Regions from separate parts of the Uliginosibacterium paludis genome, predicted to be linked through region 1. Evidence: predicted binding sites of a transcription regulator. Region 1 holds the regulator's gene; each other region holds the start of a gene.

What was found. Region 1 encodes HrcA, which represses chaperone genes, less so after heat shock. Its sites were predicted from a motif close to TNTTAGCACTCNNNGNCNNNGAGTGCTAANA; they were not measured.
Region 2: a site for HrcA is predicted at 5,763-5,793, ahead of rpoH (RNA polymerase sigma factor RpoH). Genes of this name have one in related genera too.
Region 3: a site for HrcA is predicted at 1,677-1,707, ahead of ABDB87_RS05940 (co-chaperone GroES). Genes of this name have one in related genera too.

The regions. Positions count from the first base shown of each region.
Region 1 is NZ_JBDIVF010000003.1:27,799-37,473, reverse strand. Features, by position in the region: gene ABDB87_RS08980 (aldo/keto reductase) at 1-304, shown strand, start outside; gene pobA (4-hydroxybenzoate 3-monooxygenase) at 354-1,538, shown strand; gene ABDB87_RS08970 (GDSL-type esterase/lipase family protein) at 1,561-3,159, opposite strand; gene ABDB87_RS08965 (heme-degrading domain-containing protein) at 3,194-3,694, opposite strand; gene ABDB87_RS08960 (alpha/beta hydrolase) at 3,705-4,616, opposite strand; gene recN (DNA repair protein RecN) at 4,714-6,372, opposite strand; gene ABDB87_RS08950 (NAD(+) kinase) at 6,435-7,325, opposite strand; gene hrcA (heat-inducible transcriptional repressor HrcA) at 7,439-8,467, shown strand; gene hemH (ferrochelatase) at 8,598-9,675, shown strand, end outside.
Region 2 is NZ_JBDIVF010000008.1:128,259-137,933, forward strand. Features, by position in the region: gene ABDB87_RS16575 (flagellinolysin) at 1-332, opposite strand, end outside; gene ABDB87_RS16580 (methyl-accepting chemotaxis protein) at 507-2,126, opposite strand; gene ABDB87_RS16585 (pirin family protein) at 2,284-3,162, opposite strand; gene ABDB87_RS16590 (FMN-dependent NADH-azoreductase) at 3,216-3,809, opposite strand; gene ABDB87_RS16595 (LysR family transcriptional regulator) at 3,922-4,821, shown strand; gene rpoH (RNA polymerase sigma factor RpoH) at 4,872-5,720, opposite strand; gene ssb (single-stranded DNA-binding protein) at 5,885-6,418, opposite strand; gene uvrA (excinuclease ABC subunit UvrA) at 6,616-9,450, shown strand.
Region 3 is NZ_JBDIVF010000002.1:197,570-207,244, forward strand. Features, by position in the region: gene ABDB87_RS05930 (efflux RND transporter periplasmic adaptor subunit) at 1-279, opposite strand, end outside; gene ABDB87_RS05935 (LysR family transcriptional regulator) at 506-1,567, shown strand; gene ABDB87_RS05940 (co-chaperone GroES) at 1,797-2,087, shown strand; gene groL (chaperonin GroEL) at 2,244-3,890, shown strand; gene ABDB87_RS05950 (hypothetical protein) at 4,909-5,415, shown strand; gene ABDB87_RS05955 (helix-turn-helix domain-containing protein) at 5,734-6,216, opposite strand; gene ABDB87_RS05960 (YeeE/YedE family protein) at 6,424-6,858, shown strand; gene ABDB87_RS05965 (DUF6691 family protein) at 6,855-7,286, shown strand; gene ABDB87_RS05970 (DUF2249 domain-containing protein) at 7,310-7,570, opposite strand; gene ABDB87_RS05975 (membrane-bound PQQ-dependent dehydrogenase, glucose/quinate/shikimate family) at 7,766-9,675, shown strand, end outside.

The DNA of each region.
Region 1 (9,675 bases):
GCGCTTCGACGCCGCCAACCTGGAAGCCAACCTGCCGCTCGCGCAAGCCGCCCGCCGCATCGCGCAGGAGGCCGCTTGCAGCCTGCCGCAGCTGGCACTCGCCTGGCTCTTGCGCGACCCGATCATCAGCGTGATTCCGGGCACCACCCGGATCAGCCATCTGGAGGAAAACATGGGGGCCGCCAGCGTCGTGCTGAGCGAGGCCCAGCTTCGCGAGCTGGACCGCCTGTTCCAGCCGGCCCACATCCACGGCGAGCGCTACAACGCCGCCACCCTGACCGAAATCGACCAGGATCCGCACTGATCCGCAGTGCATTCCGTACAGGCGCGTCAGACGCCGGAGGAGACAAGACATGAACATCCCGCAGAGCACCCGCGTGGCCATCATCGGCGCCGGCCCCTCGGGCCTGCTGCTGGGGCAGTTGCTCCATCGCGCCGGCATTGACAACGTCATCATCGAGCGGCAGACCGGCGAGTATGTGCTGGGCCGCATCCGCGCCGGCGTGATCGAGCAGACCACGGCTGACGCACTCGAACGCGCAGGCGTCGCGACCCGCATGCATCGCGAAGGCCTGCTCCATGACGGCTACGAGCTCTGCATCGACGGCCAGCGCCACCGCATCGACCTCGCCCGCCTGACCGGTGGCAAGCATGTCACCGTGTATGGCCAGACTGAAATCACCCGCGACCTGATGGAAGCGCGCGCCACCGAGGGTCTGCCAACGGTCTATGAAGCGCAAGGCGTCAGCATCCATGATTTCGGCAGCGCGCATCCGGAAGTGCGCTTCACCAAAGATGGCGTTCAGCACACGCTGGCCTGCGATTTCATTGCCGGCTGCGACGGCTTTCATGGCGTGTGCCGGGCCAGTGTGCCGGCCGGCGCCCACCGCACTTTCGAGAAGATCTATCCCTTCGGCTGGCTGGGCGTGCTGGCCGACGTGCCGCCGGTATCGGACGAGCTCATCTATGTGAAGAGCCCGCGCGGTTTCGCGCTCTGCAGCATGCGCTCACACACCCGCAGCCGCTACTACCTGCAGTGCTCGCTCGACAACAAGGTCGAGCAATGGAGTGACGAAGAGTTCTGGGCCGAGCTGCGCCGCCGGCTCGATCCGGCAGCGGCCGAGTCCCTCGTGACGGGCGCCTCGATCGAGAAGAGCATCGCGCCGCTGCGCAGCTTCGTGACCGAGCCGATGCGTTTCGGCCGGCTGTTCCTCGCCGGTGACGCAGCGCACATCGTGCCGCCGACCGGCGCCAAGGGGCTCAACCTCGCCGCCTCGGATGTGAGCTATCTCGCGGAGGCGCTGGACGCCTGGTACAACACGCACAGCGAAGAAGGTCTGGCGCGCTATTCCGAACGCGCGCTGGCGCGGATCTGGAAAGCCGAGCGTTTCTCCTGGTGGTTTACCTCGCTGATGCACAACTTCCCAGAGAACGCCGGCTTCGGCCAGAAGATGCAGGAAGCCGAGCTCGACTACCTGCTGCACTCGGAGCCCGCCCAGGCCACGATGGCGGAAAACTACGTCGGCCTGCCGATGTAGTTTTCCTCAGCCTGCTCGGGCCTCAAGGCTTGAGGCGCTCGGCCCACTCGCGCAGCGCCGGCGTTTCGCGAATGCCGTCCGCCACCATGGCAGCGACGGCTTCCGCGCCCTTCTGCTGGAAGTGGGTGGTGTCGGGCTTGGCCTGCGTGCCGGAAGACTGCGTGGCGTAATACGGATAGGCCTTGAAGTCGCCGATCGCGAGCCAGTAGTCCTTCCAATCCGCCACATGTGCGTTGGCAAAGGCGATGGTCTTCGCTTCGAGATCGATCAGCGGCACGCCAGCCGCCTTCGCGGTGTTTCCGATGGTGCGCGAATAGTCACCGGTATAAGCAAAGCCGCCTGCTTCGTTCTGCTGGGTCAGATGCTGGTGCACCACCGGGAAGCCTTCCTTGCGTGAAGCATTCCAGACCCGCGTGGTGGGCGTCAGCAGCACCGGCGTGGCACCGGCTGCGCGGGCCATGTCCACATAGCGCTGCAGCGAGTTGTGGAAACTCATCTCGGGTTTGCCCTCCGGAAACTGCGGCTTGCCCGCAATGTCATCCGGGTAGGTGCAGAGCCCGGCCACATCGGCGGGCCCGCGCTCCTTCTTGCTGCCATCGCAGTTCTGGTCATTGTGGCCGTGATTGATCAGCACCAGATCACCCGGCTTCATGAAGCGGGCCATCTGCTGATACCAGCCGCCCATGAAGAAATCCTTCGAACTGCGGCCGGAGCGCGCGCCATTGAGCACCTTCACGCCGGCGTCATCACGAAAACGCGCTTCGAACACCTGACCCCAGCCCATGCGCGGCAGACGTTCGCGTTCATAGGTCGCGGCGGTGGAATCCCCCACCACCAGCACTCGCGCTTTCGCACCCTGGATGGCCGCGAGTTCAGCCTTCGCACGCGGGTAATCGAGCGGCTCGTAAGGCCCCTTGCCGACCAGGCCGACGATGGGCCTGAAGCTGATGTCGGTGAGCACGGTATGGCCCGACTCGCTGCTCGGGTTGTCGTAGTTGCGATTGTGATTGACGACTTCCAGCACCGCGCCCAGGCCCTGCAGGCCATCCGCCGTGGAAATGCTGACAGCATCAAAGCGCTTGACGTTCTTCACGCCGGCGGCCTTCAGTGCCGCGGAAAACCCCGCCAGGGATTCACGCCGCGCGAGCTCGACAGCCTCTTCCCTGATCCCGGCCGCCTTGCCGGATTCCACCAGTTGTTGCGGCCCCTGGAAACCCAGGCTCACCGCCACGTCGGAGACGATGCGATCGGTCAGCGGATTCACGTTCGCCACGTTGTCGTGCCGCTCGAGCTCCGTCAGCACCGAAGCCATGCAGCGTGCGCGCAGCGTGGCGTTGTAGCGGCAGTTGGTGTTGCTGCCCGCTTCGATCGCGGAGACCAGCAGTGGAGCGACCAGCCCGCTGGTATCCACGCGATAGACACCGCGCTCGTCGGCCTGCGCAGTGCGCGTCTGCCCGGTGGCATCCAGCACCGTCACGCGGGCGCCGGCAAACGGCATTTCAGCCGACACCAGACCGGTCAGAATCTGGCCCTCGCTGCCGCCCTTCGAGGAACAAGCCGAAAGAATGACAATTGCAAGCCCGCAACTCAGGCCTGCCAACGCTCGACGTGCTGGATACATTTGAACTCCCCCTTTTTCAATACACGTGCCGGACTCAGTCGGCTTCAGGCAATGCAAGCTCGGCCCGCGACAGACCGAGAAAATCGGCCAGCGCGGCAACAATGAAAGCGTGATCATCGCGCTGAGCGAGGCCCGAGACGCCGATGAAGCCGACCACGCCAACGCCCCGCACGCGCAGCGGGAAACCGCCGCCAGCGGCCACGAAGTCTGCCAGCGGGATGCCGTAGCGCTCGCTCAGCGTCATGCCGCGTTTTTCCATCAGCAAGCCGATGGCATACGAGCTCTTGTGGAAACGCTCGACCACATTGCGCTTGCGGCGCAGCCATTCGGCGTTGTCTGGCGAGGTGCCGCCCAGCGCGCTGTAGAACAGCGGAAAACCATGCAGCCGGACTTCGATCGCGATCGCATGGCCGGCCGCGAGCGCCTGCTCGCGCAGGTGGCAGCCGAGCTGCCAGGCGGTATCCGCGTCGAATGTGGCGAACTGCAGGCGCTCTTCCTGCAGGGTGATGCGCTCAAGATCAGCGTCCAGACTCATGTGATTCCTCTCAGGCAATCCAGCCATGCTGGCGCAGCCAGCGTTCGAACAGGCCCGTCCAGGCTTCCACCGGCTTGCCTCTTGCCAGCCGGATACCGTGGCCGTGACCACCACTTTCAAAGACATGCAGTGCCGCGCTGACCTTGCAGGCGAGCAGCGCACGATGAAAGTCGAGCGCGTTCTCCACCGGCACCGAGGCATCGTCTGCCGCGTGGGTGATAAAGCAGGGCGGCACTTCGGTTGTCACCTGCTTTTCGCAGGACCACGCGGCTTCGAGTGCAGCGTCGTGCCCGACCTCGCTGGCATAGCCCATCAGGCGCTGACGCGAACCCGGATGCGCCCAGCGGCGGTCCATGGTGATCACCGGATAGAGGAGCGAAACAAAGTCCGGCCGCGCCGACACGCGATCCGCCAGATCCACCGGTGCATACACCTCACGCTCGAAGAGGGTCGCGAGCGAGCCGATCACATGACCGCCGGCCGAACATCCCATCGCACCCACGCGGTCCGCGGCGAGCCCCCAGGCTGCAGCATTGGCGCGCACCAGGCGCAGCGCGCGCTGCGCATCCTGCAACGGCACCTTGCTCTGCTCCGCATGACCTTCGCCCGGCAGGCGGTAGAGCAGCAGGAAAACGGTGACGCCCAGGGTGTTGAGCCATTCGGCGATTTCAATGCCTTCCTTGTCGAGCACCACCCGCACATAACCGCCGCCGGGCGCCAGCACGATGCTGGTGCCATTGGGCTGCGCTGGCTTCCAGACAGTCAGCGTCGGCTGGCCGATGCCGGTGACCGCACGGTCGCGAAATTGCGAAACGTCCGGGCTGCGCTCTTCGACGGTCTGCACGAGGGAAAGACCAGCCGAGCCGGGAGGCTGGTCGGGCCAGAGTTCGATCAGTTGCTGATGTGCGAGGGAGGTGTTCATGTCGGGAAGCTACAGGGGATTGAAACAGCCTCCGAGTATGGCGCCATGCGCCCCGCTCGCACTTGATCCGGATTGCCGCGCTGGCGTTTTTTCCGGCTCAGGCCAGACCGAGCAGTTCGGCGGCGTGGCTGCGCGTCGTCTCGGTGATGTTGACGCCGCCCAGCATGCGGGCGATTTCCTCGATGCGACCGGCTTCGTCCAGCTCGATGAGCTCGGAGCGGGTTTCGCCGGAGCTGCTGTCCTTCGCCACCCGCCACTGCCAGTCAGCCTGCGCAGCGACCTGCGGCAAGTGGGTCACGCACAGCACCTGGCGCCCCTGGCCCAGTTCGCGCAGACGGCGGCCGACGATCTCTGCCACACGGCCGCCGATGCCGCTGTCGACCTCATCGAAAATCAGGGTCGGCACCGACTGCGATTCGGAGGTGATGACCTGGATCGCCAGCCCGATGCGCGAGAGCTCGCCGCCCGAGGCCACCTTGCCGAGCGGTCGCAGCGGCTGGGCCGGGTTGGCGGCCACCAGGAACTCGATGCGCTCCAGCCCGTTGGCCGAACCTTCCGGCTCGGGCTGCAGCGCGATCTCGAAACGGCCACCGGCCATCGCGAGCTCCTGCATCGCTTCGGTGACCCCGGCAGCCAGCCGGACGGCCGATTCGCGGCGCGCGGCCGAGAGCTGGCCGGCCCGGTTCATGAAAGCCTCGCGGGCAGCCGACTCACGGGCCAGCAGGGCCGCCGGATCCGCCAGCTCGGCAAGGCTCGCCAGACGCGCAGCGCTCGTTTCCAGCAGCGCGGGCAGGCCTTCGGGCGGCACCCGATACCTGCGCGCCGTGCTCACCACCGCGTCGATGCGCGCATCAACCTCGGCCAGTCGGGCCGGATCAAGATCCACGCGATCAGCATAGCGGCGCAGGGCGTGACCGGCTTCATCCAAACGAATCGCGGCTTCCGACACCAGCTCGGCAATCTCGCCCAGCGCGGCATCGAACCCGCTCAACTCGCCCAGGCGCGCGGCAATGCGCTCGACCTCGCCAGCGAGCGGCACTTCGCCGTCGCTGATGGCATCCAGCGCAGCACCGGCGCCCTCGATCAGATTGCTGGCATTGGCGAGTCGCCCCTGCTCGGCATTGGTTTCTTCCCAGGCGGCTGGCTCGAAGGCGAGCTTCTCGAGTTCGCCGACCTGATGCGCCAGCATCTCGCGCTCCTGCTGAAGCGCTTCCATGCCCTTCTCGGCTTCCTCACGCGCACGACGGGCGGCCTGCCAGTCACGCCAGGCCGCAGCCACCTCACGCGCTGCCGGCAGCAGGCCGGCATGGCCGTCGAGCAGCAGGCGCTGTGCATCCGCCCGCAACAGGGCCTGATGCGCATGCTGGCCGTGAATGTCGGCGAGGAAGTCGCCCAGCTCGCGCAGCTGGGTCGCCGTCGCCGGCATGCCGCAGATATAGGCCCGCGAGCGGCCGCCCGCATCGACCACACGCCGGAGGAGGACGAGGCCGTCCTCGATGTTGAAATCCTGTTCACGCAGCCACGCAAAAACCGGCGCGCCGGCCTCCGGCTCGAATTCGGCCGCCAGATCGGCCCGCTCGCGTCCTGCGCGCACCATGCCGCCATCGGCCCGTTCGCCCAGCAGCAGAGAGAGCGCATCGAGCAGGATGGATTTGCCGGCACCGGTCTCGCCGGTCAGCGCGCCGAATCCGGTACGGAAATCGAGTTCAAGGCGATCGACCAGCACGAAATCCTGGATCAGCAGACGACGCAACATGGCTTCAACTCAAGTCAGGGAATGGAAAGGATGCGGCCTGAACTGTATAGACATACAGTTCATCAGGAAAGATCGGGCACTGCGCTCCAGTGCAGTTTTTCGCGCAGAACGTTGAAATAGCTGTAGCCCTCCGGGTGCAGCAGGGTCACGCCGTGGTCCGAACGCAGGATGCGCAGCACATCGCCGCGCCCGACTTCGACGATGGTCTGGCCATCACAGTGCACCACCGCGTCGCGCGCCCGGTCACCGAGCACCTTGAGTTCGACCACGCTGTCCTGCGCAAGGGCAAGTGGCCGGTAGGTCAGCGCATGCGGACACAGCGGCACGAGCACGATGCCAGCCAGGCGCGGGTGCAGGATGGGGCCATTGGCGGAGAGCGCGTAGGCGGTGGAGCCAGTCGGCGTGGCAATGATCATGCCGTCGGAGCGCTGCGTGTAGATGTATTCGCCATCCACCGAGAGCTCGAATTCGATCATGCGGCCGATCTCGCCGCGGGAAAGCACGATGTCATTGAGGGCCATGGCAGTGCGCAGATGCAGGCCTTCTCGCCAGAGCTCCACTTCGAGCAGCGAACGACGCTCGCGCAGGTAGCGGCCGTCCAGGATCTCGCCCACCCGATCGAACATTTCGGCATGCGACACGTCGGTCAGAAAACCCAGCCGGCCCTGATTCACGCCCACCAGCGGCAGCTGGTGCATGCCCAGCGCCCGCGCGGCCGTCAGCATGCTGCCATCGCCCCCCAGCACGATCACCAGATCGGCATACTCGCCGATCTCCTCGATGCTGGCGACGCGATGCCCGGCCTCGTTGCCACCCAGCTGGGCCGTGCCGGCTTCGATCCAGACCTCGATACCCCGATCGCGCAGGAAAGCCGCCATCGCAGCCACCGAACCGGAGACGTCAGTACTGCGATACTTGCCGATCACGGCAACAATTCGGAATTCCTCGCTCATGGGCGGGATTAAACCACAGGCATCACCGGCCTGTGAGCCGCCCATGCAACAGTGCGACACCCCTCGCCGGAAACCCTCTCCCGCGCGCGCGACGGAGCCCTTACAATCTGCCCATGTCGCAACTCGATCAACGCTCCCAGCTGCTGCTCAAGACGCTCGTCGAACGCTATATCGCCGAGGGTCAGCCCGTGGGCTCGCGCGTGCTGTCGAAGCAATCAGGGCTGGAGCTCTCGCCAGCGACCATCCGCAACGTGATGTCCGACCTGGAAGAGATGGGGCTCATCACCAGCCCGCATACCTCGGCCGGGCGCATCCCCACTGCACGCGGCTACCGGCTCTTCGTCGACACGCTGCTCACCGTGAAGCCGCTGGCGCAGACCGAGGTGCGCGAGCTGGAATCCCATATCCATCCGGACGAGCCGCGCCGGGTGCTGTCCGCGGCCTCCAGCCTGCTCTCCGAGCTCACCAGCTTCGCCGGCATCGTGGCGGCGCCACGGCGCGAAGCCGCCAAGGTGCGCCAGATCGAGTTCGTGAGCCTGTCGGACACCCGCGTGCTGCTGATCATCGTGACCATGGGCGGCGATGTGCAGAACCGCATCCTCTTCACGCAGCGCCCCTACTCCTCCTCCGAGCTGGTCACTGCGGCCAATTACCTCAACCACCACTGTGCCGGACTTGCGTTCGGCGAGATGGTCGATCACCTTCGCAGCGAGCTGGTCCAGCTCCAGCAGAACATGACCGAGCTGATGTCCGCCGCGATTTCCGCCGGCCAGGACGCCATGGAGGATCAGGGCAGCAGCTACCTGATTTCGGGTGAGCGCAAGCTGCTGGAGGTGGACGACATTTCCTCGAACATGAGCCGGCTGCGCGAACTCTTCCGCATGTTCGAACAGAAGTCGGGCCTTGTTCAGTTGCTCGATATCTCGAATCGCGCAGAAGGCGTGCAGCTTTTCATCGGTGGCGAATCCGGCATCAGCCCGCTCGACGAATGCAGCGTCGTCACCGCGCCCTACGAAGTCGACGGTCAGGTCGTCGGCACGATCGCGGTCATCGGCCCGCAACGCATGGCCTATGAACGCGTGATTCCGATCGTCGACATCACCGCCCGCCTGCTCTCGAACGCGCTCTCGGGTCAGGCCTGAGCTATTCCCTCCATAGCGGCCAGCGCCGCACGCGCTGGCCGGCTTGCTGGTAAAACACTGCTGAATCACTGACGCACCGAACCCTCTCCGCCGGCCAGGGTCGACCACAGGAACCGAGACTTCGCACGCCATGCCCCGATACCTTCCCGAACCCCGTCACGAACACGGCCAGCCCGCCCGCATCGGTGTGCTGCTGATCAATCTGGGCACCCCGGCCGCTCCCACCGCCCAGGCCGTACGCCCCTACCTGCGCCAGTTCCTGTCCGACCCGCGTGTGGTCGAGATTCCCCGGGCGCTCTGGTGGCTGATCCTGAACCTTTTCGTGCTGACAACGCGTCCGAAGAAGTCCGCCGAAAAATACGCCAAGGTCTGGAGCAAGGAAGGCTCGCCGCTGCGCCTGCACACCGAGCGCCAGGCCAAGCTGCTGGCAGGCTATTTCACCGAAGCCGGACATCCCGCGCTGCAGGTTGAATACGCCATGCGTTATGGTCAGCCGGATGTGGAAGGCGCGCTGATGCGCCTGAAGGAAAAACGCTGTGACCGCATCCTGGTGCTGCCGCTCTATCCGCAATATGCCGCCAGCACCAGTGCCAGCAGCTTCGATGCGGTGGCGCGCGCGGTGCTGAAGATCCGCAACCTGCCCGAACTGCGCTTCGTGAGGAGCTTCCACGATCATCCGGACTACATCCGCGCGCTGGGCGAGCGTGTGGTGGAGCACTGGCACCAGCACGGCATCCCCGACAGGCTGGTCATGAGCTTTCATGGCACCCCCCGCTTTTCGCTCGATCGCGGGGACCCGTACTTCTGCGAATGCCAGAAAACCGCACGCCTGCTGGCCGAGTACCTCTCGCTCACCCAGGAGCAATACCTGGTGACCTTCCAGTCGCGCTTCGGGCGAGCCGAATGGCTTCAGCCCTACACCGAGCCCAGCCTGCAGAAGATGGCCAGGGAAGGCGTGCAGAAGGTCGATGTCATCTGCCCCGGTTTCGTATCCGACTGTCTGGAGACGATCGAGGAGATCGGCATGGAATGCAAGGCCGCCTTCCTCCAGGCCGGCGGACGTGAGTTCGGCTATATCGACTGCCTGAACGAACGCCCGGATTTCATCCACGCGCTGCGGAAAATCGCGTCCAGCCACATGACGGACTGGCTCGCCGAACCGCCCGCCACGGCAGCTGAACTGGCCGTCTGCCAGCGACGCGCTGCGC
Region 2 (9,675 bases), on a different contig from region 1:
TGCAGCGCCTGCCGATCAGACGTTGAATTCGTACCGTTCGCAGCCTGAACGGCAAGCTCCCGCACGCGCTGGAGAATATCGGTCACGTTCCCCATCGCACCTTCGGCCGTGGAAAGCATGGACACGCCGTCGTTGAGATTGCGCTGAGCCTGGGAATAGCCATTGACCTGCGTGAGCATGCGCTGGCTGATGGCCAGCCCCGCCGCATCGTCACGCGCGGAATTCACCCGCAACCCGGACGACAGCCGCTGCAGGCTCGTCGCCAGCCCGCTGGACACTTCGCCCAGGCGGCGCTGAACATACAACGCGGCAGTGTTGGTCTGGATCTGCATGCTTACTCCGATGCGTGCAAAGGCGCACGCCCATGCTTTGCTAACGACGCCGCAGAGGATTATTTAAGAGATTTAACAGGTACTTAGGGGTATGTACCAAGGCCCGGGGACGATTCCGGAAGGCTGACATGACAACGGGCGCCGCAGCGCCCGTTTCTGTCCAGCCGGCACGATTCAGAGCCGGTAGGTCGCCACGATCTTCTGCATCGACTCGGCCAGGCGGTCGAGCTCGCGTGCGGCATCCGCGCTCTCGCCGGCGGCGGCGCTGGATTCTTCCGACATCTGGGCAATGCGCTCGACCTGCTGGGCGATGGCCGTGCTGGTGGTGCCCTGTTCGCGGATGGCGTCGGTGATCTCGCTGACCATGTTCACCGCATCGCGGCTGGCGCTGCCGATCCCGCGGATCGAGGTACTGGCACCTTCGGCGCGTCCGACCCCGACACCCACGCTATCGACCGCCGCCTGCATGCGCTCGACCGCGGCGCGCGCGCCGCTGCGCACGCTCTCGACCATGGCGGAGATTTCCTGCGTCGACAGGGCCGTGCGCTCGGCCAGCTTGCGCACTTCGTCAGCCACCACCGCGAACCCGCGCCCCTGCTCGCCAGCCCGGGCCGCCTCGATGGCAGCATTGAGCGCAAGCAGGTTGGTCTGGTCGGCGACCTCGCGAATGACGGCAACCACCGAAGAAATCCGTTCGGACTGCTCGCCCAGCTCGCGAATGCTGCCGGACGCCTGATTGACCGAGCCGGCGATGGCGTTGATGTCGGCCACCGTCTTGCCGATCACTTCTTCTCCCTCACCCGCCAGGCGGCCGGACTCGTTCGAAAGGGCACGCGCTTCGGCGGCCCGGTCACCGACGTGCGCGATGCTCACCGTCATCTGCTCCACCGCCGCAGCCATGCTGGAGGCCGCCGAGCTCTGCGCATGCGAGGCGGTAGCAACCTGATCCGAGGTGGTCGCCATGCGGCTGGAGGCGCCTGCGACCGCCTGGGCGCTGTCCGCGATGCTGCGCAGGTTCTGCTGCATGGTTTCGAGCAACTGGTTCAGCGCACGGGCGGTCTGGCCGAGCTCATCGTCGCCATTGACCGGAATGCGCGTGGTGAAATCCCGCTCGCGCTGGATATGCGCCACTCGCTCCTGCACGCTGGCGAGGCCATTGCGGATGCTCCGCAAGAGCATGAAACCGATGACGCCCGTCAGGAGGATCGCGCAGACGATCACGATACTCATGAGGGTGCGCGCACGCGCGCCCTCGCGCTCGGCCAGCGCGCCGCCGTCTTCGGCCCGTTTCGCATTGAACTCGGCAATCGCCTTGACTGCATCGGAGGCGACCTGCCCGGCCGGAATCAATTGGCGCTCGGCCATCAGACGGGCCGTGTCGTTTTCATTGCGGCGGGAGTATTCGAGCACCTTGTCGGCAATCTCCCTGAAGTCATTCCTCGCCTTGACGCAGGCTTCGAACAGCTTTTTGTCTTCCTCGTCGGAGATCAGCAACTCGTAGCGCGAGAACGCGGCATCAATGGCCTTGAACTGCCCGGCGATGGTCTGATCCAGGATGGTCATGCGGCTTTGATCGGTGTTGAGGATGTGATTGAGGACCGTTCCCTGCACACGGGTCATCAGCACCCCCATCACCGCGCCGGCATTGAGGCTGGGCACCGTATCCTGGTTCACATCGGTCAGCGCCGCATCGACGCGGCCGCCATACCAGAGCCCCACGCCGCCGACGACCAGCAGGGAAAAGCTGGCCAGCGCCATCATGATCCACAGTCTTTTGACGATGGTGAGTTTCATCACATTCTCCCGTACGCGCAGAAAGCGAAGGCTTTCCGCCGGTCGCGTTCCCTGCGACAACGACGGGCCAAGGTGATTCTTGAATGCTCGAAAGTACTGATACGCAAAAACGGCAGACCCGTGAGGGCCTGCCGCAAAGGGGAAACCGGCGAATCCGTCAGCGACGCTGGACGACGGCGGCCTCGAACATGCCGCTCTGGTAATCCCGCAAGGTGTGCTGGATCTGCTCGGCCGTGTTCATCACGAAGGGACCGTATTGCGCGATCGGCTCGTGCAACGGAGCCCCCGCCACCAGAATCACACAGGAGTCTGCTGCCGCCTCGATGCGCACGCCGGCGGCACCATCGTTGGCAAGAATCGCCATGTTGCGGTCAGGCACCGCCCGGCCTTCCACGCTGACCTCGCCACGATAGGTGTAGAGGAAAGCGTTGTGGCCGACAGGCAGCGCTTGCTCGAACACCGTACCGGCAGGCAGATGCACATCCACGAACAGGGGCTCGGTCACCGGGCGCACCACGGCGCCGGTCGTGCCATGGCTCTCGCCGGCGATCACGCGCAGGTGCACGCCCGCGTCCGTCACCGTCTCGGGAATCGCCTCGCTCGGGATATCGCGATAGTGCGGTGCACACATCTTGTCGCGGGCAGGCAGATTCAGCCACAGCTGGAAGCCTTCCATCAGGCCCTCTTCCTGCTCAGGCAATTCGGAATGGATCAGGCCGGAGCCCGCGGTCATCCATTGCGCGCCGCCAGGCCCGAGCAGGCCGGCGTTACCGGCGCTGTCATGATGCCGCATGCGTCCGGCAATCATGTAGGTCACGGTTTCGAAGCCACGGTGCGGATGGTCCGGAAAGCCGCCGATGTAGTCGTCTGCCTTCTCGTTGCGGAACGCGTCGAGCATCAGGAAGGGATCCAGCCGGCGTTGCAGATCCTGGGTCAGCACGCGCGTCAGCTTCACGCCTGCGCCGTCCGAAGTCGCCCGGCCAGCCACAAGACGCTCCACTTTGCGGGACGTCAGCCCCTCAATGCTCTTGCTCATGATCCACTCCTTAACTTGTACCGGACGCAGCCTGCGCTGCGCCCGCAAACCGCTCAGAGCGCCAGGGCGGCAATCTCGGCTTCGGCGCCTGCAAAGGCCTTGTTAGCAGCCTCTTCACCCATCGACAGGCCTTCGGCATGGATGAAGGTGACGTCGGTCATGCCCAGGAAACCCAGCACGCTGCGCAGGTAAGGCACTTGCGAGTCGGCCGGGGTGTCCTTGTACAGACCGCCGCGTGCGAGGGCGACATAGACCTTCTTGCCCTTGAGCAGGCCTTCAGGGCCGTTCTCGGTGTAACGGAAGGTCACGCCGGCCTTGGCAATCGCATCGATCCAGGCCTTGAGCTGGACGGTCACGCCGAAGTTGTACATCGGCACGCCGATGACGATCACGTCAGCCGCCTGCACTTCGGCGATGGTGGCCTGGTCAATCGCGGCGCGGGCAGCCTGCTCCGGCGTGCGGGCGTCGGCCGGCGTGAAGATGGCGCCCAGCGCGGCTTCGTCGAGTACCGGCTGGGTCGTGGTATCGCGCACCACCAGACTGGAGCCCGGCTTGAGCGACTGGAGGCGGGCCACGATGCTGTTGGCCAGACGGGTGGAGGCCGAGGCGGTGCCGCGGACGCTGGAATTCACTTGCAGGATGTTCATGCTTGCTCTCCGTTGAAAGATCTTGGGGTGAGTGCACTTTATTCCCGCACCTTACGCACCGGAAGCCATCAAAACGGATAGCATTGTTCCACCGTCGGAACAATCTACCGCCATGGATCTCGACGCCAACGATCTCCTGCTCTTCGCCCGCGTGATTGAAGCCGGCAGCTTTTCGGCGGCCGCCGAACGCGCCGGCCTGCCCAAATCCACCGTCTCGCGACGCCTGGCTGCGCTGGAAGCGAGCCTGGGAGAAAGGCTGATCACGCGCAGTACACGCCGCCTGCTGATCACCGAGTTCGGTCAGGGCATCCTCGAACACGCGCGCCGTCTGCAGGAAGAGGCGGAAGCCGCCGCCGCCTTTGCCCAGCACCGGCAGGCCGCGGTACGCGGTTCGCTGCGCGTCACGATGCCGCCGGATTTCGCGGAATGGCTGCTGACGCCCCTTCTGCTGCAATTCGCCGCGGCCTATCCGGAAGTCCGGCTGACGCTCGACATGTCCGCCCGGCGGGTCGACATCCTGGGCGAGCAGTTCGACCTCGCACTGAGGGTGGCGCAGCGTCTGCCCGACGACGCCACGCTGGTCGCCCGGCCGCTGTTCGAGATACACAGCGGGCTCTATGCAAGCCCGGCCTATCTCCAGCGTTTTGGCACACCGACCGAGCCTGATGCGCTGATGCGCCATACCGCCCTGCATCTGATGGCAAGCAATGGCGAGCCCCAGCGCTGGCGGCTGACACGGGGCAACGAACTCTGGGACGACCTGCCGGCCGGCCTGCTGCAGGCGAACTCGGTCTCACTGCTGCGCCAATTGAGCATGCACGGTCTGGGCATCGCGGGCATGTCCAGCCGCTTCGTACAGGATGCGGTCAGTCAGGGCCTGCTGGTCCGGCTGCTGCCGGACTGGGAGCTGCCGGCCGTCACGGTATGGGCCGTGATGCCCGGGCGTCGGCTTGTGCCAGCGCGCACGCGCGTCTTTCTCGACGCCTTGTGCGACGTGGCAAAAGCCTTCTGAAAACAAAACGCCCGGCCAGGGCCGGGCGCAGGAACGATGGCAACAGGCGCTCAGGCGCTCAGCGCCAGCTTCATCTTCTGCATCGCCTTGACTTCGATCTGACGGATGCGCTCGGCCGACACGCCATATTCGGCAGCCAGTTCGTGCAGCGTGGCGGGATTGTCTTCCACCAGCCAGCGACGCTGGACGATGGCACGGCTGCGCTCATCCAGGCTGGCCAGCGCACCGCGCAGGCCTTCGTCATGCAGGCGCTCGGTTTCCGCGGCTTCCAGAACCTCGACGGGCTCGGCCGACTCGTCCGCCAGCCAGTCGATCGGCGCAGCGCGATCATCATCGTCATCATGGCTGCGATCAATCGCCACCTCGCCGCCGGCAAAGCGGGTCTCCATCTCGACGACTTCTTCAGGCTTCACGCCGAGCTTGGCCGCAATGCCCTCGACATCCTCGGGCGAAAGTGAAGCCACGTCGCCTTTCATGCTGCGCAGGTTGAAGAAGAGCTTGCGCTGCGCCTTGGTCGTGGCGATCTTCACCATCCGCCAGTTGCGCACGATGTATTCGTGGATTTCGGCCTTGATCCAGTGCATGGCAAATGACACCAGCCGCACACCGCGGTCGGGGTCAAAGCGCTTCACGGCTTTCATCAGGCCGACGTTGCCTTCCTGGATCAGGTCGGCATGCGGCAGGCCGTAGCCCAGGTAATTGCGTGCGATCGACACCACCAGCCGCAGATGCGAGAGCACCAGTTGCCGGGCTGCATCCAGATCGTTGTCATGCTTGAGCCGCAGCGCGAGCGAGTGCTCCTGCTCATCGGTCAGCAGCGGATAGCGATTGACGGCCTGGACGTACTGATCGATGTTGCCCAGTGCATTCGGGACCGGAAAGGCCAAGGCTTGAGTCATGACTTGTATCTCCTTCTGCTTCAGGTTCTTCACCTGCCTGAATGTTAGCACTCTGCCCTATCGAGTGCTAAACGTGCAAGAGAGTTCCGCTCTTTAACATTCAGAAACACAAAACCCCGCCTGAACGGAGTCCAGACGGGGTCGGGTGGTCAAGCGGGTAAGGCTCAGAACGGGATGTCGTCGTCGAAATCCCCGAAGCCGCCCGAGGCAGGAGCCTGGGCGGGAGCCGGCGCCTGCCGGGGTGCCTGGGCTGCGGGCCGGCGCGGCGCCTGCTGGAAGTCATCCCCACCACGCGACTGGTTGTAATCGTCCCCGCCGCCATAGCCACCGCGGGAAGCTCCACCGCCGCCGCCTTCGCCGCCCTCACGCGAACCAAGCATCTGCATCTGGTCGGCGCGGATTTCAGTGGTGTATTGCTCCACGCCGTCCTTGTTGGTCCACTTGCGGGTACGCAGGCTGCCCTCGATATAGACCGGCCGCCCCTTCTTCAGGTACTGGCCAGCGATCTCGGCCAGCTTGCCGTTGAAAACCACACGGTGCCATTCGGTAGCTTCCTTCTTCTCACCGGTCTGGCGATCCTTCCAGGTGTCGGTGGTCGCCACCGTGATCGTGCAGAACGCATCGCCGCTCGGGGCGTAACGCGTTTCGGGGTCGCGCCCCAGATTGCCAACCAGGATGACCTTGTTTACGGATGCCATATGCACTCTCCTTCGAGAAAACCTGCTCCGTTCTGGCCTTAGGGCGGAGCGGTGACGGTTGATCGTGCGCCCCTCGGGCGACAGTGCGCGATGCTACCGCGAACCGCCCGGAATGGGCAGACGGCGCGGAAAATATGCGTGGCCCTGCCCGGACGGCTCGTTATATATTGAACGGTTTCCCCTTGGCAGCACGAGCAATGGACTGGATCCACATCCGCGGGGCACGTACCCACAACCTCAAGAATGTCAGCCTCGACATTCCGCGCAACCGCCTGACCGTCATCACCGGCCTTTCCGGGTCGGGCAAGAGTTCGCTCGCCTTCGATACGCTCTACGCGGAAGGCCAGCGTCGCTATGTGGAAAGCCTGTCTGCCTACGCCCGCCAGTTCCTGCAACTCATGGAGAAGCCGGATGTCGACCTGATCGAAGGCCTCTCTCCGGCGATCTCGATCGAACAGAAAGCGACCAGCCACAATCCGCGCTCGACCGTCGGCACGATCACCGAAATCCATGATTACCTGCGCCTGCTCTTCGCGCGTGCCGGCACACCGCACTGCCCGGAGCACGATCTGCCCCTGATCGCTCATACCGTGTCCCAGATGGTGGATCACGTTCTGGCCTTGCCGGAAGGCACGGCGCTGATGCTCCTTGCCCCGCTCGGGGCCGCACTGCCCGGCAGCCAGAACGATCTGATCGCGGAACTGCGCGCACAGGGCTTCGTACGGCTGCGGGTCGATGGCAAGGTCTGTGAGATCGACCAGATCCCCGAGCTGGATGAGGCAGGGCGACACAGCATTGACGTGGTCGTGGATCGGGTCAAGATCCGCCCCGACTCACGCCAGCGCCTCGCCGAAAGCTTCGAGACCGCGCTGGCACACGGGCACGGCCGCGCAGTGGCGGTGGAAATGGAATCCGGTACGGAGCACCCGTTTTCGGCGCTCTATGCTTGCCCGGCATGCGGTTTTGCCGTTCCCGAACTGGAGCCCCGGCTGTTCTCGTTCAACAACCCCGCGGGCGCCTGCCCAAGCTGTGACGGGCTCGGACACCATGACTTCTTTGATCCGGCACGTGTTGTCGCTCACCCGGAACTCTCACTCGCAGCGGGCGCCATCCGTGGCTGGGACCGCCGCAACCAGTTCTATTTCCAGATGCTGCAGAGCCTTGCAGCGTTCTACGAGTTCGAGATCGACGAGCCCTTCCAGTCACTCCCGGAAGCCGTACAGCAAGTGGTTCTCCATGGGTCCGGGCAGCGCGTCATGCCCTTCCGCTATCTGTCGGAATCCGGGCGTACGGTCACCAAGGAGCACAGCTTCGAAGGCATCATCCCGAACCTGGAACGCCGCCTGAAAGAGACCGACTCGGTCGCCGTCAAGGAGGAACTCGGCAAGCTGCGCTCGACACGCCCCTGCCCCGAATGCGGCGGCAGTCGTCTGCGCAAGGAAGCGCGCAACGTCCGGATCGGAACGAAGTCCCTGCCCGAAATCGGTGCCATGGCGATCCGTGACTGCCAGCAGTATTTCGCCAGCACGCAACTGAGCGGCAACAAGGCTCAGGTGGCCGACAAGGTCATGCGGGAAATCGCCTCACGGCTGCAATTCCTGATCGACGTGGGTCTGGACTACCTGAGCCTCAATCGCTCGGCCGATACCCTGTCGGGCGGCGAGGCCCAGCGGATTCGGCTGGCCTCGCAGATCGGCTCCGGCCTCACCGGCGTCATGTACGTGCTTGACGAACCTTCAATCGGCCTGCACCAGCGCGACAACGACCGCCTGCTGGCTACGCTGCGCCGGCTGCGGGACATCGGCAATACCGTGATCGTAGTGGAGCACGACGAAGACGCCATCCGAATGGCCGACCACGTCGTCGACATGGGCCCCGGAGCGGGAGAGCATGGCGGCGAAGTGATCGTCTCGGGCACCCCCGCCGAGGTGGCGGCAAGCCAGGACTCCATTACCGGCGCCTTCCTCACCGGCAAGCGGAAAATCGAGGTCCCGACGAAACGACTGCGTCCGGATCCAGCCAGAATGCTGCGGCTCGAGGGCGCAACCGGCAATAACCTCAAGGACGTCACGCTGGAAATCCCGGTCGGGTTGCTGACCTGCATCACCGGTGTATCCGGATCTGGCAAGTCGACCCTGATCAATGACACCCTCTACGCCATCGCCGCGCGTGACATCCACGGCAGTTCGATCGAGCCTGCACCCTACCGGGCCGTGCATGGCATGGATCACTTCGACAAGATCATCAGCGTCGACCAGGCACCGATCGGCCGCACTCCGCGCTCCAACCCGGCCACCTATACGGGCCTGCTGACCCCGATCAGGGAACTGCTGTCCGGCGTCCCCGAATCAAGGGCGCGCGGTTACGGCCCGGGGCGCTTCTCCTTCAACGTGAAAGGCGGACGCTGTGAGGCCTGTCAGGGCGACGGAATGCTTCGCGTGGAAATGCACTTTCTGCCCGACGTTTTCGTTCCCTGTGACGTGTGTCACGGCAAGCGCTACAACCGGGAAACCCTCGAAATCCGCTACAAGGGACAGTCAATCGCCGACATCCTGGACATGACAGTGGAAGAAGCACAGCGCTTCTTCGAAGCCGTACCGGGCGTCTCGCGGAAGCTAGACACGCTCATGGAGGTCGGGCTCGGCTACATCCGTCTGGGACAGAGCGCCACGACACTCTCGGGCGGCGAAGCACAGCGCGTAAAACTGGCGCTCGAGCTCTCGAAGCGAGATACCGGACGCACGCTCTACATCCTGGACGAGCCCACCACCGGCCTGCACTTCCATGACATCGAGCTCCTGCTTCAGGTACTCGACCGCTTGCGCGCTCACGGCAATACCATCGTTGTCATCGAGCACAACCTTGACGTGATCAAGACCGCAGACTGGCTCGTCGACCTGGGCCCTGAAGGCGGGGCGGGCGGCGGCCGCATCCTGGCCGCCGGGACTCCGGAGGCGCTGAGTCAACATCCGGAGAGTCATACCGGACGCTACCTCGCGCCTTTCCTGTCGTCAGCAAAGACAAACCAATAAGACTCCGCTCACCCGGCCGACCGAAGCCGGGTTCTCCGGACGAGCATGTTATCGGCGCAGGGGCCCGAAGAAGCACAGTGACGAACCGTCATCTCAACCCAGGCAATTGGGCCGCGCCGGCTCGTCGAAACAACGCGAATGAATAAAGCGGCCTCAGTTGAGCCGCCGTGCCGGTCCGCCTGGGCGCACCACAACACACGCGACCGTCAGTCAAGGATGGCCAGT
Region 3 (9,675 bases), on a different contig from region 1:
CAGGCTGCCATCCTGGAAATGCACTCGGGTGATCTGGCCGGAGACCTGCGGCCGGATCTCGACCCGCTCGACGGCTTCGAGCCGGCCGGAGTAGCGCTGCCAGTCAACGACCTTGCGGCTGGGCACGCGTGCCACCTCCACCGCCGTGGCGGGCGGGGCGGCAGCGGGTTCATCGGCTTCGGCGGCGGTGATGCTGAAAGCACCGAGACCGGCAGCAGCCGCGATCATGAGGGTCATGGTCACGGCAAGCGCCAGTTGGGAGCGGGATTCGGAAGACATGAGACGACTCCTGGAACTTGCTGATGAGGCGGGGGTGGGAAAAGCGGCACGGATCGAAGGTCCGGTGCTTCGTCGCTGGGGTGCGGCGTGGGCCTGAGTGAATGATGTCGGAGGAATTAACTTGAATAAATACGCAAATTCCGGCAACACTATTCAGCACTCACGAATAATCAATCGAGACCCTTGGGCTCGCGCAGCGACATCGGGCCTCCCTCAGGAGCAGGAAATGGATCGCTTCCAGGCCATGCAGGTGTTCACCCGGGTGGTGGATGCCAACAGTTTCAGCGCGGCAGCCGACAGCCTCGGCCTGCCGCGCGCGACCGTCACCACCACCATCCAGAGTCTGGAGAAACGCCTCAAGGTGCGGCTGCTCAACCGCACCACGCGGCGCCTGAGCCTCACGCCGGACGGCGCGGCCTATTACGAGCGCTGCGTGCGCATCCTCGACGAGCTCGAAGACACCGAAGCTTCGTTCATTGACGCCGAGCGTGGCCCGCGCGGTCGCCTGCGCATCGACGTGCCGCCGGTGATCGGGCGCCAGATCCTGATTCCCAATCTGTGCGAGTTCCACCAGCGCTACCCCGATCTCGAGATCGTGATCGGCATGACCGACCGCCCGGTCGACATGGTGCGCGAGGCGGTGGACTGCGTGATCCGCATCGGCGAGCTGCGCGACTCCTCCCTGATCGCCCGCCGCATCGGCACCTTCCGCAGCGTGGTCTGCGCCGCCCCGGCCTACATCGAGCGCCACGGCATTCCGACCTCGATCGAGGATCTGCTGGAGCACCACCAGGCGGTGCACTACTTCTCCAGCCGCACCGGCCGCAACATCGACTGGGATTTCCTGGTCGACGGCGAAACGACCGAGATCAAGATGCGCGGCGTCGTCTCGGTCAATGACGGCGACGCCTATGTGGCCTGCGGCGTGCAGGGCTTCGGCCTGATCCAGCCGGCGCGCTTCATGGTGTTCCGCGAACTGCAGCGCGGCGATCTGATCGAGGTGCTGCCGCATCTGCAGTCCGCCCCGATGCCGATCTCGGTGCTCTATCAGCACAACCGGCACCTGTCGCCGAAAGTCCGCGTGTTTGCCGACTGGGCCGCCGAACTCTTTGCCGGCTGCCCGCTCAGCAGCGGCTGCCAGCTCGGCAGCGAAACAAGCTGTGCCTCGCTCAAGACACCGGCTGGCAGCAACACCCTGCGCTCGCTGGCCGAAGCCCACAACTTCGCCGAAAGCCTGCTGCAGGCGCCCGACACCCTGCCGGCGCACGCCCCCGCCGGCGGTCTCTGAGCCCGAGGCGTGCAGGGCTGCACGGCGCGAGCCGCGCCATCGGGCCATGCGGCAGGTCCATGATTATTTTGAAAACCCTGCCCTTGAAATCACCCTACCCCGCCCCTATCATTAGCACTCGTCAGGGGTGAGTGCTAACAAAACCGGTTCATGCCGGTCGGCCCGCCCCCGGAAACCCCCGGGCCTGGTGCCCAAGTTTTTTGAATCAAGCCCTTAAACAGGAGTGAATATGAAGATTCGTCCCCTGCACGACCGCGTTGTCGTCAAGCGCGTTGAAGCCGAAGAGAAGACTGCTTCCGGCATCGTTCTGGCCAGCTCTGCCGTTGAAAAGCCCGACATGGGCGAAGTGGTGTCCGTGGGCACCGGCAAGCTGCTGGACGACGGCTCCGTCCGCGCCCTGCAACTGAAGGTTGGCGACAAGGTGATCTTCGGCAAGTACAGCGGCCAGACCGTCAAGGTTGATGGCGTTGAACTGCTCGTGATGCGTGAAGAAGACATCTTCGGCGTGATCGAAGCCTAAAGATCGGTCTCGCGCTACTGCGCGGGCCGGGCTGAAGGCTGTGGTGCTCAACGTACAACGCGTACGTTTCCGCTCCTCGCCTTCATCGCGCCCCGCTCGCGACGCGCGCCTCCCGACTTTCCCCACACGAATTCATTCAAATTTCTGGAGTAAGAAATGGCTGCTAAAGAAGTCAAGTTCGGCGATTCCGCTCGCGAACGCATGGTTGCTGGCGTCAATGTCCTCGCCAACGCCGTCAAGGTGACCCTCGGCCCGAAGGGTCGCAACGTGGTGCTGGAGCGCTCCTTCGGCGCCCCGACCGTGACCAAGGACGGTGTCTCCGTCGCCAAGGAAATCGAACTGAAGGACAAGTTCGAGAACATGGGCGCCCAGATGGTCAAGGAAGTCGCTTCCAAGACCTCCGACGTGGCCGGTGACGGCACCACCACCGCCACCGTGCTGGCCCAGGCCATCGTGCGCGAAGGCATGAAGTTCGTGGCCGCCGGCATGAACCCGATGGATCTGAAGCGCGGCATCGACAAGGCTGTCGCCGCCCTGATCGAAGAGCTGAAGAAGACCGCCAAGCCCTGCTCCACCAGCAAGGAAATCGCCCAGGTCGGTTCCATTTCCGCCAACAGCGACGCATCCGTCGGCGAAATCATCGCCACCGCGATGGACAAGGTCGGCAAGGCCGGCGTGATCACCGTTGAAGACGGCAAGAGCCTGGACAACGAGCTGGATGTCGTCGAAGGCATGCAATTCGACCGCGGCTACCTGTCGCCCTACTTCATCAACAACCAGGATCGCCAGATCGCCACCCTGGACAACCCCTTCGTCCTGCTGTTCGACAAGAAGGTCTCCAACATCCGCGACCTGCTGCCGGTGCTGGAACAGGTCGCCAAGGCTGGCCGTCCGCTGCTGATCGTGGCTGAAGACGTCGAAGGCGAAGCGCTGGCCACCCTGGTGGTGAACAACATCCGCGGCATCCTGAAGACCGTGGCCGTCAAGGCTCCGGGCTTCGGCGACCGTCGCAAGGCCATGCTGGAAGACATCGCCATCCTGACCGGTGGCCAGGTGATCTCCGAAGAAGTCGGCCTGTCGCTCGAAAAGGCCACCCTGGACGACCTCGGCCAAGCCAAGCGCATTGAAGTCGAAAAGGAAAACACCACCATCATCGACGGCGCCGGTTCCGCTGACGCCATCCAGTCGCGCGTGGCCCAGATCGACGCCCTGATCGACGCTTCCAACTCCGACTACGACCGCGAAAAGCTGCAGGAACGCAAGGCCAAGCTGGCCGGCGGCGTGGCCGTGATCAAGGTTGGCGCTGCCACCGAAGTCGAAATGAAGGAAAAGAAGGCTCGCGTTGAAGACGCCCTGCACGCTACCCGCGCTGCAGTGGAAGAAGGCATCGTCGCCGGTGGTGGCGTGGCCCTGCTGCGTGCCCGTGCCAACATCGGCTCGGTGAAGGGTGACAACCCCGATCAGGAAGCCGGCATCAAGATCGTGCTGCGCGCGATCGAAGAGCCGCTGCGCCAGATCGTCCAGAACGCCGGTGACGAGCCCTCCGTGGTCGTCTCCAAGGTCCTGGAAGGCAAGGGCAACTACGGTTACAACGCCGCTTCCGGCGTCTATGGCGACATGGTCGAAATGGGCGTGCTGGATCCGGCCAAGGTGACCCGCACCGCGCTGATGAACGCCGCTTCCGTGGCATCCCTGATGCTCACCACCGACTGCATGGTCGGCGAACTGGCCGAAGACAAGCCGGCTGGCGGCGGCATGCCCGACATGGGCGGCATGGGTGGCATGGGCGGCATGGGCATGTAATGCCCTCCGGCACGCGTGGAATCTACTGCGCGTGCCGATCTCGAAACTGTGGTGCTCAACGTACTGCTCGTACGTTTCCGCTCCGCGTTTCGACCTCGGCCCGCTCGCTACGATTCCCGCGACCGGTGCAGCCTTTGCACCAAAGCATCAAAACGAAACCCCGCTTCGGCGGGGTTTCGTCTTTCTAAGGTTTCTGAGTGTTGAGCGGGCAAAGGTGCAAATTGACACTTCTGCCAGCTCCGCCTGGATAAGGCGTGGACACATGGCATTCAAGCTTGCGTGTGCAGTCGAAACTATGAGGTGGCATGCCTTCTTGGTACTTATGACTGACGCAAACCCTAAAACCTTTAACAGGACAGCGTTTGTGTGCAGTTACCTTCTGTGGTTCGTTCATGTGTTACCCCCTGCGACCTTGGCGGGATGCCAGTCCGCACTATCGAACATCTGCTCAAGCAAGACACTATGCGCGAATTGCAGGTAGAGGGACGGGGTAAAGGCCGGAGCTAGCAAGTAGCCCGGATGAAGGCTGAAAGCCGGAATCCGGGGCTTGTCCGAGCCTCAACCCGGATTCCGCTACGCTGCATCCGGGCTACGCTATCAGCCATTCAAAGTCCTCCCAGCCCGGTAGGGTGCGCACCGCGCACGCGGACTCTGCGAAATGGTGCGCAATGCGCACCCTACGGAAACCAGCGCCAGCTGGTCCTCTCCGAAAACCGGGGTCAGGCCTCGCTTTTTGCCTCTCCGGCGCGCAGCAAGTAGCCCGGATGAAGGCTAAAAGCCGGAATCCGGGGCTTCTCGGAGCCTCAACCCCGGATTCCACTTCGTTTCATCCGGGCTACGCGTTCGCTCAAACCCCTTCACAGCTTGAACTCGTCACCACTCCTCGCCAAAGCCCTCCGTAGTGAGCCTTTCTTGATGCAGATGAATAGCCTTCAAATGAGAGTAGGTATCATTTGCGTATGATAAGCACCTCCTCACTCCCGGGGAGTGCTGCGCCCTCCGGATCGTGTTGCCTGCCATGTTTGCCAAGTTCATCGTCGCGCTCGCGGCGCTCTACCATCTGCTCGCCACCGTGGCGGCGATGATGGCCGTGTTCCACTTTGCCCGCGTGCTGCGCGGCGAGGAAAGCAGTCACCCGCTGTGGCGCCATGTCTTCGGCTGGGGCGAGGCGCATCTGTGGATCTCAGGCGCGATCCTGATCGGCGTCGGTCTCTACCTGAACGATCCGATGACCTATCTGAACAACCCCAAGCTGTGGACCAAGGTGAGCCTGGTGCTGCTGTGGGGCGCGAATTCCTGGCTGATCCGGCGGACCCTGCAGCGCGCGTCGCCCCTGCGCCGCAATCTGATGTTCGGCATCTCGACCGGCAGCCTGCTCTACGGCAGCTTCCTCGGCGTGGCCAAGCCACTGGCCTACGGCGTGCTGCCTTTCCCCTGGTTCCTCGCCGGCTTCGTGGCGACCATCGCAGGCTGCACCTGGCTCGTCAGCCAACTGTGCGCACCACCGCCCCCGGCGCAGGCCTGAGCCCGCAGCACAACGGCACGCACGGCGAAGGCAGCAAGTCACCCGGGTAAGGGATCAAAGCCAGCGTCCGGAGCTTGCAGGGCGCTTCAAGCCTGATCCTCCGCCTCACACACCGCGAAAACGCTCACGACACGCTCCTCACTGGTAAACCGGCGCCACCTGCTCTTCAGCTCGTAGGGCGCACTGAGCAAAGCGAACTGCGCCGCATGTCGAAAACCGGAATCCGGGATTTGTCGGAGTGTCGCCCCCGGATTCCGCTGCGCTGCATCCGGGCTACATCAGGCCTGTGTCATGGCGCACCCCAGACCTCAACCGCCCCTAGCGGCGCTCGGGTTTCGGCTCGACGTACTGGCAGCGCAGCCAGCGGAGCAGGCAGACGAGTGAGAGGCCCAGCAGCGGCCAGCGGGACCAGGTGATGGTGCCGTGCTGGAAGACGTCCAGCGCGAGCAGGAAGGCGATGATGACGAGGATGCGCAGCACGCGGTATTGCGCCCAGCTCATGCGTTGCCTGGCCGGCGGCGCGGCCATCGGTGCCGTGACGGGAATCGCTGCAGGGGTGTCGCCGGTCTCTGCAGCCGGACCGCGGGAGGCGGGCTCCGGGCTGATCTCGGCCGGGCCGGCCGAGAGCTCGGCCACCGGAATGCCGAAGGCCCCCGCCAGGGCGAGCCGGGTTTCGGCCGAGGCCTTGCCTTCGGCTTCGACGCGCTGGATGGTGCGCAGGCTCAGGCCCGCGGCTTCGGCCAGATGTTCCTGGGACCAGGCGCGCGCTTCGCGCAGCCGGCGGATCTGTTGTGCGTTCATGCTGATGTCCATGCTGCGTCCTCACGCTTGATCGGGGTGAGGCAAGTGTCCCTGCGGAGGCGTCGGGCGATGCCGCCAGAAGCCCGCCATTCCTGCGACAGTTTGCCGCCAGGGCCCTGTCAGGGGCAACCGGCGCCTGCCGCCCTGCGCTGCACACACCCGGCGGACGCCACTACACTGGCGGTCTCGTGTTGAAGCGCTGATGCCATGCACCTCGTGAATTTCACTCCCTGGAGCGCACTCGCCGGCGGTGCGCTGATCGGTCTGGCGGCGGCGCTGCTGGCGCTGTGTTGCGGACGCATTGCCGGGATCAGCGGCATCGCCGGCCAGCTGCTGACGCGCGGCACGCCGGATCGCCTCTGGCGCATTGCCTTCCTCGGCGGGCTCCTGGCCGCGCCCTGGCTGCTGCGCCTGGTGAGCGACTCCGGCACTACGCCGCACAGCGCGGCCTCGCCCGGAATGCTGCTCGGCGCGGGCCTGCTGGTGGGCCTCGGCACCCGGATGGCGAATGGCTGCACCAGTGGTCATGGTGTCTGCGGGCTCGCGCGTTTTTCGCTGCGCTCGCTGGTCTCGGTGGCGAGTTTCATGGCCGCCGGGTTCCTCACCGTGTGGCTGCTCCGCCATGTGTGGGGTGGCGCATGAAGTCGCGTGCGGCCGAGGCCGCGATCGCCGCGCTGTGCGGGCTCCTCTTTGGCCTGGGACTCATCCTGAGCGGCATGACGGACCCCGCGCGGGTGCAGGATTTTCTGGATCCGGCGGGCAGCTGGAATCCCTCGCTGGCCTTCGTGATGGCCGGTGCCATCGGTGTGGCGGTGCTGCCTTTCCAGTGGCTGCGCCGGCGGCAGCGGACGCTTGGCGGGGCGCCGCTGCAGTTGCCGGCATCCCACGGCATCACGCCGCGCCTGGTGCTGGGCAGCGTGCTCTTCGGAATCGGCTGGGGCCTGGCCGGCTTCTGCCCGGGCCCGGCGCTGGTCGGGCTCGGCTCGGCCTGGCAGCCGGCACTGATCTTCTGTGCCGGCATGCTGGGGGGCTTCGGGCTTTTCAGCCTGCTGCCGGGTCGCCCGGGCTGAATGGCGTCGGCGACCGGCAGGTCTCAGGCGGCGCGGCGGTCACTGCCGATGTGGAAATCGATGACGACGCGGCCGACGCCCTCGATCTGCTCGGGGCGGACGCGGTCGCCGTAGCGCTGGGCAATCTGGGCCAGCAGCGACTGCGGATCCTGATCGTTGATGAAACGCATGACGGTGCCGGCTTCGAGCCTGTCCATGACGCCGAAGAATGCGGTGTGGCGAACGCCGGCACTGATGCCGCGTGCGTCGAATACCTGCGTGTTGTTGCGGTTGATGGTCTCCATGATGTTTCCTCCTTGTCCGGTTTCCGGGGTGCTCCTTTCTGATGGACCGCGGGCTCCGGGCTTGGTTCATTCAAAAACTGCCAGCTGCCCTGTAGGACGGTGCTGACATTCGCCGCCCGCCTCGTCTGATCGTCGCTCCCGCGCGCGCAGTGCATCGTCTGGGGCAGGAACAGGTGCATCGCGGAAGGATCGGACATGGCAGACGCTGCGCAGGGCGGGAGCGATCCCGAAGATCGACACATCGTGGCGCTGGCCACCGGCAGCTTCGTCGGCGCGCTCGGGCTCTACATGAGCATTGCCGGCGGCTGGCTGGCAGTCAGCGGCGGTTCGCTCTACTACCTGATCGGCGGACTGATGCTGATGGCATGCGGCGTCATGCTTGCGCGGCGCCACCCGGCCGCCACGCCGCTGTATGCGGCTTTTCTGGCGGCCACCCTGGTGTGGGCGCTCTACGAGGTGGGGCTCGACTGGTGGCAGCTCACGCCCCGCGTGCCGCTGTGGTTCGTGATCGGCGGCTGGCTGCTGCTGCCAGGGGTGTGCCGCGCGCTGGGCACCCGGCCCTCGCGCACGCTGGCGCTGGTGATGATCCTCTGCGTGGGCACCGGTCTCGCCACACTGGCCGCGAATCCGCACGAGGTGGCCGGCAAATGGGATGGTCCTTACACCCCGGCTCCTTCGGGCCTCGCCATGGCCGGCGCCGACTGGCCCGATTACGGCGGCACCTCGGCCGGCCAACGCTTCAGCACCCTGGATCAGATCACGCCGGCGAATGTGGCCGACCTCGAGCTGGCCTGGCACTTTCGCACCGGTGACGCGAAGAACGGCGGTGACCCCAATGAAACCACCGACGAGAACACCCCGATCAAGATCGGCAACACGCTCTACGCCTGCACGCCGCACAGCATCCTGATCGCGCTCGACGCGACCGAGGGCACCGAGCGCTGGCGTTTCGATCCGAAGATCCAGAGCCCGGTCGGCTTCCGGCATTTCGCCCACATGACCTGCCGCGGCGTGAGCTACCACGCCGATCCGGTCGCGGTCTCGAACAACCGGCCCTGCGCGAGCCGGATTTTCCTGCCCACCGCAGACGCCCGCCTGATGGCAGTAGATGCGCGCAGCGGCAAGGTTTGCGAGGGCTTCGGCGACCACGGCCAGATCGATCTGCGCCGGGGCATCGGCGCCTTCAAGCCGGGGGGCTACTACTCCACCTCGCCGCCGGCGGTGGTGGGCAATGTCGTCGTCATGGGTGCCCACGTCACCGACAACAGCTCAAATGACGAGCCCTCCGGTGTGATCCGCGCTTTCGACGCGAAGGATGGCCATGAGCTCTGGTACTGGGACGCCGGCCGGCCGGAAGACAATTCACCCCTCAAGCCGGGCGAACGCTACCTGCGCAATTCGCCCAACATGTGGTCGATCATGAGTGCGGATCCGGCGCTGAATCTGGTCTATCTGCCGATGGGCAATCAGACGCCGGACCAGTGGGGCGGCGAGCGCACGCCCGGTGCCGAGATGGTATCGGCCGGCGTCGTGGCGCTGGATGTACGCAGCGGCCGGATGGTCTGGCACTACCAGTTCACCCACCACGACCTGTGGGACATGGATGTGGGCGGCCAACCGAGTCTGGTCGATCTGCAGACGCCGCAAGGCCTGCGTCCGGCACTGATCGCCTCGACCAAGCAGGGCAGCATCTATGTGCTGGACCGCCGCGACGGCACGCCGATCTTTCCGGTCGCCGAAGTGCCGGTGCCGCAGGGCACCGTGCCCGACGATCATCTGTCGCCGACGCAGCCGATGTCAGCCGTGCACTTCCGCCCCGAGCCGCTCACCGAGGCCTCGATGTGGGGCGCCACCGCGCTCGATCAGCTGTGGTGCCGGCTGCGCTTCCGCTCGCTGCGCTATGAAGGCCCTTATACCCCGCCCTCGCTGCAGGGCTCGATCGTGTATCCGGGCAACTTCGGCGTGTTCGACTGGGGTGGCGTCAGCATCGATCCGCTGCGCCAGCTCGCGATCGTCAGCCCCGCCTACATGGCCTTCTACTCGCGCCTGATTCCGAAGGGCAGCGACGACGGCCGCAGGGAAGCCGTCAGCGAACGGGAGGGCGA